2 linked regions of the Thiocystis violascens DSM 198 genome follow. The protein of the gene in region 2 interacts with the protein of the main gene of each other region in a pairwise test. Links are inferred from orthologs where the notes say so. Each region holds a gene or a part of one and is shown on either strand. Other genes may lie near its edges.

Evidence for each region. Proteins that work in one complex are often made in the same cells at the same time.
Region 1: the proteins of leuS (region 2) and ligA interact in binary tests that used the Escherichia coli proteins (3 or more experiments, as listed by UniProt). The link is inferred for Thiocystis violascens DSM 198 from one-to-one orthologs.

The regions. Positions count from the first base shown.
Region 1 is NC_018012.1:4,853,088-4,856,250, reverse strand. The notes cover bases 208-3,163. They hold ligA (NAD-dependent DNA ligase LigA), read right to left. Parts: upstream 2,830-3,163; coding sequence 586-2,829; downstream 208-585. Other genes in these bases: THIVI_RS21695 (cell division protein ZipA), read right to left, coding at 2,832-3,163; THIVI_RS21705 (hypothetical protein), read right to left, coding at 277-549; THIVI_RS21710 (carbonic anhydrase), read right to left, coding at 208-272. In the rest of the region: more of THIVI_RS21710, read right to left, coding at 1-207. UniProt on the Escherichia coli protein: DNA ligase that catalyzes the formation of phosphodiester linkages between 5'-phosphoryl and 3'-hydroxyl groups in double-stranded DNA using NAD as a coenzyme and as the energy source for the reaction.
Region 2 is NC_018012.1:1,072,742-1,076,101, forward strand. What follows is about bases 230-3,332. They hold leuS (leucine--tRNA ligase), read right to left. Parts: upstream 3,009-3,332; coding sequence 450-3,008; downstream 230-449. Other genes in these bases: THIVI_RS04800 (LPS-assembly lipoprotein LptE), read right to left, coding at 230-401; THIVI_RS04810 (zinc ribbon-containing protein), read left to right, coding at 3,129-3,332. Also shown: more of THIVI_RS04800, read right to left, coding at 1-229; more of THIVI_RS04810, read left to right, coding at 3,333-3,360.

The DNA of each region.
Region 1 (3,163 bases), 3.8 Mb from region 2 along the record:
TGGAAACTCAGCGGGGTAAAGGCGGCCGGCTGCGTTTGCGCCAGATCGACCGGAGATTGCGACAGCCCCTTGACGCAGGTCTCGTTCGCCGCGTCCAGATCGCCCCAGTGCGCCGGACCCGACTCGCCCGCATAGCTCCAACGCGGGCCGGAAGCGTCCGAGGCGGCGGCAATGCTCGATCCGCTACCTGCGGCAGCGATCAGCGTGACCAGGAAAACGAAGGCGCGGCGCGGCGCTCGGATACAACCGTCAAGCAGGATCGTATCGACCATGTTCTCAAGCCCCGCGCTTCTTGATGCGATCGATCGAAACCACCTGGACGCTCTGGGGCTCGTCGGCATAATAGGGACGCTCGCCGCCGCGTCCCTGCTCGTCGGCCAGTTCCTTTTCGCGCGCCGCGATCAAACCCAGGCACTTCCGCACGTCCTGGATGGTGGCGTCCGACAGCGGATGACGCATTCCAGGCGGCGGTGTCACATCCTTCACGATCGCCGACAGGGTCCAGCGCATGGCGATCAGGATTTCCTGTTCTTTCGTCAGGTCGGTCATGGTGTCTCCAATTGCGGTAGTGGTTTGGGGCGATTCTTATTCTTGAACGAGCAGGGCCGCAAGTCCGGCCTCGTCGAGCACCGGGATGCCGAGCGCCCGCGCTTTGTCGAGCTTCGAGCCAGCGGCCTCGCCCGCCAGCAGATAATCGGTTTTGCTGGAGAGGCTGCCCGAGACCCTGGCGCCGAATCCTTGCAACTGCTCCTTGATCGCATCGCGCGGGCGACTCAGCGTGCCCGTGATGACGAAGGTCTTTCCGGTCAGCGGCGATGCGCCTGCGGCGCTCGGTTGGGGTGCGGTCTCCGGCCAGCGAATTCCAGCCGCCAGCAGTCGCGCGATGGCCTCGCGATTGTGCGCCTGGGCAAAAAAACCGGCGAGATGGGCCGCGACCACGGGGCCGACGCCTTCGACCAGACGGGCGCTGTTCCAATAGAGATCCTCCAGCCCGGCCAGACGCAGCGCCTGAAGACTCCCGAAGCGCTCCGCCAGCAGGGACGCGCGCGCCGGCGTCAGACCGCGAATCCCGAGTCCGGTCAGCCAGTCCGCCAGGTTGCCGTCTGTCTCCTGCTCTGGGTGCTCGACCAGAAAACGGTGCAGCGCGGTTGCGGTCTCGATGCCGATCCCCTTGATCCCGCGCTCCCGGACAAAATCGGATTCGCGCGCCTGCATCAGAGACGCCATCCCGTCGAAGCGCGCGGCCAAGGCCTGCGCGGTGGTCTCGCCGACCTCCCGAATCCCGAGCGCGAAGATGAAGCGGGCGAAGCTGGTCTCCTTGCTCCGCTCCAGCGCCGCGAGCAGGTTCGCGGCCGATTTTTCGCCCATGCGTTCGAGTCTGGCGAGCTGTTCCGGTGTCAGGCGATAGAGATCGGCGGGCTCGCGCACCCAATCCAGATCCACCAGTTGCTCGATCAGCTTCTCGCCCAAACCCTCGATATCCATCGCGCGGCGCGAGGCGAAATGCCGGATCGCCTCCTTGCGCTGGGCGGGGCAATAAAGTCCGCCGGTACAGCGGGCCACCGCCTCGCCCTCCGGACGGATCACATCGGAGCCGCAAACGGGGCACTGGCTCGGCAATTCGACCGCGCGGACATCCGGCGGACGGCGCTCGGGGACGACCCGCACGACCTCCGGGATCACCTCGCCGGCGCGGCGCACGATGACGGTATCGCCGATGCGCACATCCTTGCGAATCACCTCGTCCATGTTGTGCAGGGTGGCGTTCGCGACGGTCACGCCTCCGACCTGCACGGGCCGCAGTCGCGCGACCGGCGTCACCGCGCCGGTCCGTCCGACCTGAAACTCCACCGCCTCGACCTGGGTGAGTTCCTCCTGGGCCGGAAATTTGCGGGCGACCGCCCAGCGCGGATGATGCGCGGTCGCCCCGAGACGCACCTGATCCGCCAGTCGATCGACCTTGAACACCACGCCATCGATGTCGTAATCCAGCGCGTCGCGGCGCTCGCCAAGCGCATCGAAGTAGGCACGGCAGCCGTCCAGCCCCCGCACCTGTTGCAGTTCTTTTGAGATCGGCACGCCCCAGGCAGCCAGGCGTTGCAGCATGACGAACTGACTCTCGCCGGCTGACGCCGAAAGTTCACCCCAGCCATAACAGCAGAAGGCCAGCGGCCGCCCGGCGGTGATCCGCGCGTCGAGCTGGCGCAGGCTCCCGGCCGCCGCGTTGCGCGGGTTGGCGAAGGGTGTCCGACCCTTGCGCCGCATCTCCGCGTTCAGCCGCGCGAACCCGGCGCGGGTCATATAGATCTCCCCGCGAACCTCCAGGATCGCCGGCCAATCCTCCCCGAGCAGACGCAGCGGAATCGTCTGAATGGTGCGCGCGTTCTGCGTCACGTCCTCGCCGGTCGTCCCATCGCCCCGCGTGGCGGCCTGGATCAGAATGCCCTGTTCGTAACGCAGGTTCACGGCCAGACCGTCAAGCTTGGGCTCGGCGAGGTAGAGAATCGGAGCGTCGTCTTGAAAGGACTTGGCAAGGCGCTGATGGAATTCCAGCAGTTCCGCGTCGCTCATCGCGTTATCGAGCGAGATCATGGGGATGCGATGACGGACGGCGAGAAACTCGGGGCGGGGCTGGCCGCCGACTCGCTGAGTCGGCGAATCGGGCGTCACAAGCGCCGGATACTCGGCCTCCAGCGCCTGAAGTTCGCGGATCAGGCGGTCATATTCGGCATCCGGGATCTCCGGATCGTCGAGTACGTAATAGCGATGATTGTGATAGCGGATTCGTGCGCGCAGGGACTCGGCGCGCCGATGCGCATCATCGGGCATGCTCACCGCCGACCGGTCCTTGACCAATGCAGCTGATGGTTGAGCACCGCCTTGCGCATCTCGTCCTGCTTCTTCACCGTCAGCGAACGCCGGGTGTCGTCGAGGACATCGCCATTGAGTGAAATGGCCAGCTTGCGCGCCGTGGCGATCATCTCGTCAAGGATGGTCATGTCTTCCGGGTTGCCCTCCAGTTGCGCGAACAACATGAGACCGGGAGTCGAAAAATCCTCCATGTCGTCGAAGGGGAAGGTTCCCGGCTTGACCATGTTCGCCATACTGAAATAGACCCGGGTCTCGTCGTCGAACTCGTCGAGACAATGAAAGATGTCCATCT
Region 2 (3,360 bases):
TCCAGGGTCTGCGGCGGAACTTGTTGCGCGCCATCCGGCGCGACCGCATCGAAGCGCACCAGATAATGTAGCTCGAAGGCGAGCGTCTTGCCGTTCGCGTCCACCGCCGCGACCCGCGAGGAACGATTCTCGGACAGGATGCGCAGAATCAGCCTGGCCTCGGCGGGGTTCGCGGTCAGGCGCACGTCGCTGCCCGACAACAGATCCTCGATCGCGCGTCGCACCGGCGAACCGGGCGCGGACTGGAGATAGAGCGGATTCAGCGTCGGCGGAATCTCGATACTGCCGCGCAGATGAAAACCGCAGCCGGCCAAGATCGGAAAGACAATCAGCAGAATCAGCAGCCGAAGGTTCCGCGATCCCGTCAAAACGCAAAAGTCACCCACGAAACGCTCAAGCATCTCCACCCTGCCTATCCAAAATCATCATGTTTTTGTGAAACAAAAACATTAGGCCACGATGTTGACGAGCTTGTTCGGCACCAGAATCACCTTGCGCACGGCCTTGTCGCCAATGAATTTAAGCACCTGCCCGTTGGCCAGGGCCGCCGCCTGGATCGTCTCCCGGTCCGCGTCGGCGGGCACCTTGACGCTGGCGCGCACCTTGCCGTTGACCTGCACCACGTACTCGATGCTGTCCTGCCGGAGCGCGTCGTCATCCACCGTCGGCCAGGGAGCGGAGAGGATATCCTCGCCGAAGCCGAGTTCGCGCCACAGATGGTGCGTGACATGAGGCGAGATCGGCGCCAGCAGACGCAGCACGATGCCCACCCCTTCGCGCACGATGGCCGCGCGCGCGGCGGACGGCTCCAGTCGATAGAGCGTATTGACCATGGTCATGCAGGCCGAGACCACGGTGTTGAACTGCTGTCGCTCATAGTCGAACAGCGCCTTGTTCAGGGTCGCGTGAAGCTCGCGACGCGCGTCGCGGTTGGCGTCATCCAGCTCGCCCGCGAGCGTGGCATCGGACTGGATCGACTCCGACTCGCCCACGGCCAGCGCCCACAGCCGCTTGATGAAGCGGAACGCACCCTCGACCCCCTCGTCGTTCCATTCCAGCGATTGATCCGGCGGCGAGGTGAACATGGTGTAGAGCCGCACCGTGTCGGCGCCATACCGCTCGGTCAGCGATTGCGGATCGACGCCATTGTTCTTGGACTTGGACATCTTCTCGATGCCGCCGAAGGTCACCGGCTGGCCGTCGGACTTGAGGACCGCGCCGACCAGTTTGCCTTTCTCGTCACGCTCGCTCTCGATGTCGCTCGGATTGAACCACTGCTTGCGCCCTTCGCCATCCTCCCGAAACCAGGTCTCGGCGACCACCATGCCCTGGGTCAGCAGATTCTTGAACGGCTCGTCGCAGTCGACCAGCCCCTCGTCGCGCATCAGCTTGTGGAAAAAGCGGGCATAGAGCAGATGCAGCACGGCATGCTCGATCCCGCCGACATACTGATCGACCGGCAGCCAGTAGTTGGCGCGCGCGTCGAGCATGGCGGTGTCGCAACCCGCCGAACAGTAGCGGGCGTAGTACCAGCTCGACTCGAAGAAGGTATCGAAGGTGTCGGTTTCCCTGACCTCCCCGTTCGGGAGTTCGGAGAATGACGGCATCTTTTTCAGGGGCGAGCCGGAGCCGTCGACAATCACGTCCTCGGGCAGACGGACCGGAAGGTCGGTTTCGGGACGGGTTCCGCCATCGGCGGTCCGCACCACCGGAATCGGGCAGCCCCAGTACCGCTGACGCGAGACGCCCCAGTCGCGCAGCCGGAAGTTGACCGTTTTCTGTCCCCTGCCCCGCTCCGACAGCCAGTCGGCGATGGCCTCGAACGCCTGAGCCGAGGTCAAACCGTCGAAAGGGCCGGAATTGAAGAGCACGCCCTTGTCGGTATAGGCGGCCTGCTCGATGCCGCACGGGCTGTCGTCGGCGGAACGGATGACGGGCTTTTTGGGAATGCCATAGCGTTCGGCGAACTCCCAATCGCGCTGATCGTGCGCCGGCACCGCCATCACCGCGCCGGTGCCATAGCCCATCAACACGAAATTGGCGGCGAAGATCGGCACCGGCTCGCCGGTGATCGGGTGGATGGCGTCGATGCCAAGCCGCTGGCCCTTCTTCTCCATGGTCTCGATCTCGGCCTCCGAGGTACCGCCCTGACGGCAGTCCTCGATGAAGGCGGCGATCTCGGGATTATCCAAAGCGGCGCGATGCGCCAGCGGGTGTTCGGCGGCGACGGCGACATAGGTGACGCCCATGACCGTATCGGGACGGGTGGTGTAGATCCCGAGCGTCTCGTCGCTGCCCGCGATCCCGAAATCCATGTGAACGCCCTCGGAGCGCCCGATCCAGTTGCGCTGCATGATCCGCACGCGCTCGGGCCAGCCATCCAGTCCGTCGAGCGCATCCAGCAGCTCCTGCGCGTAATCGGTGATGCGCACCAGCCACTGTTCGATTTCGCGCTTCTCGACCGGCGCGCCCGAGCGCCAGCCCCGCCCGTCGATCACCTGCTCGTTGGCCAGCACGGTCTGATCGATGGGATCCCAGTTGACCGTGGTCTTGGCGCGATAGGCCAGCCCTTTTTCCATCAGTCGGGTGAAGAGCCACTGCTCCCAGCGATAATAGTCCGGATCGCAGGTCGCCAGTTCGCGCGCCCAGTCGTAGCCGAAGCCCAGGGATTTGAGCTGGTCCTTCATGTAGGCGATGTTCGAGCGGGTCCATTGCGACGGCGGAATGCCGTGCTGGATGGCCGCGTTCTCGGCCGGCAGGCCGAAGGCGTCCCACCCCATCGGCTGAAGGACGTTTTTACCCTGCATCCGCTGATAGCGGGCGATCACGTCGCCGATGGTGTAGTTGCGCACATGCCCCATGTGCAGCCGCCCGGATGGGTAGGGGAACATGGACAGGCAATAGAACTTCTCGCGGGACGGATCCTCGACGGCCTTGAAGGACTGGTGCCCTTCCCAATACTGCTGGGCTGCCGTCTCGACGGCGCGTGGATCGTAGTCGGTCTGCATGGAATGGTGTCTTGCTATCGGCGGTTGGAAGGGAATTCGATCTTTCGCAAGGATACCGCAGAGGCTTTTGCTATCCTAATCCCTGAAAGGTGAACGTCCACTCACGCGGGAATTTCGTCCATGACCGAAGAACACAAACACGACACCACCGACAAACTGGTGCATGCCTACGAGCAGATGCTCAAACAAACGCACGAGACGATCGAAAAGGCGCAGCAGGAATCCGTGCCCAAATTCCGCGAGATACTCGACAAGGCGCGCGATAACATGGTCGAACTCGGCGAGCTGACGCGCGAGGAGGCGGAAAAGGTCTCCGACTACATCAAGCGCGATATCGAGGACGCCGCCAATT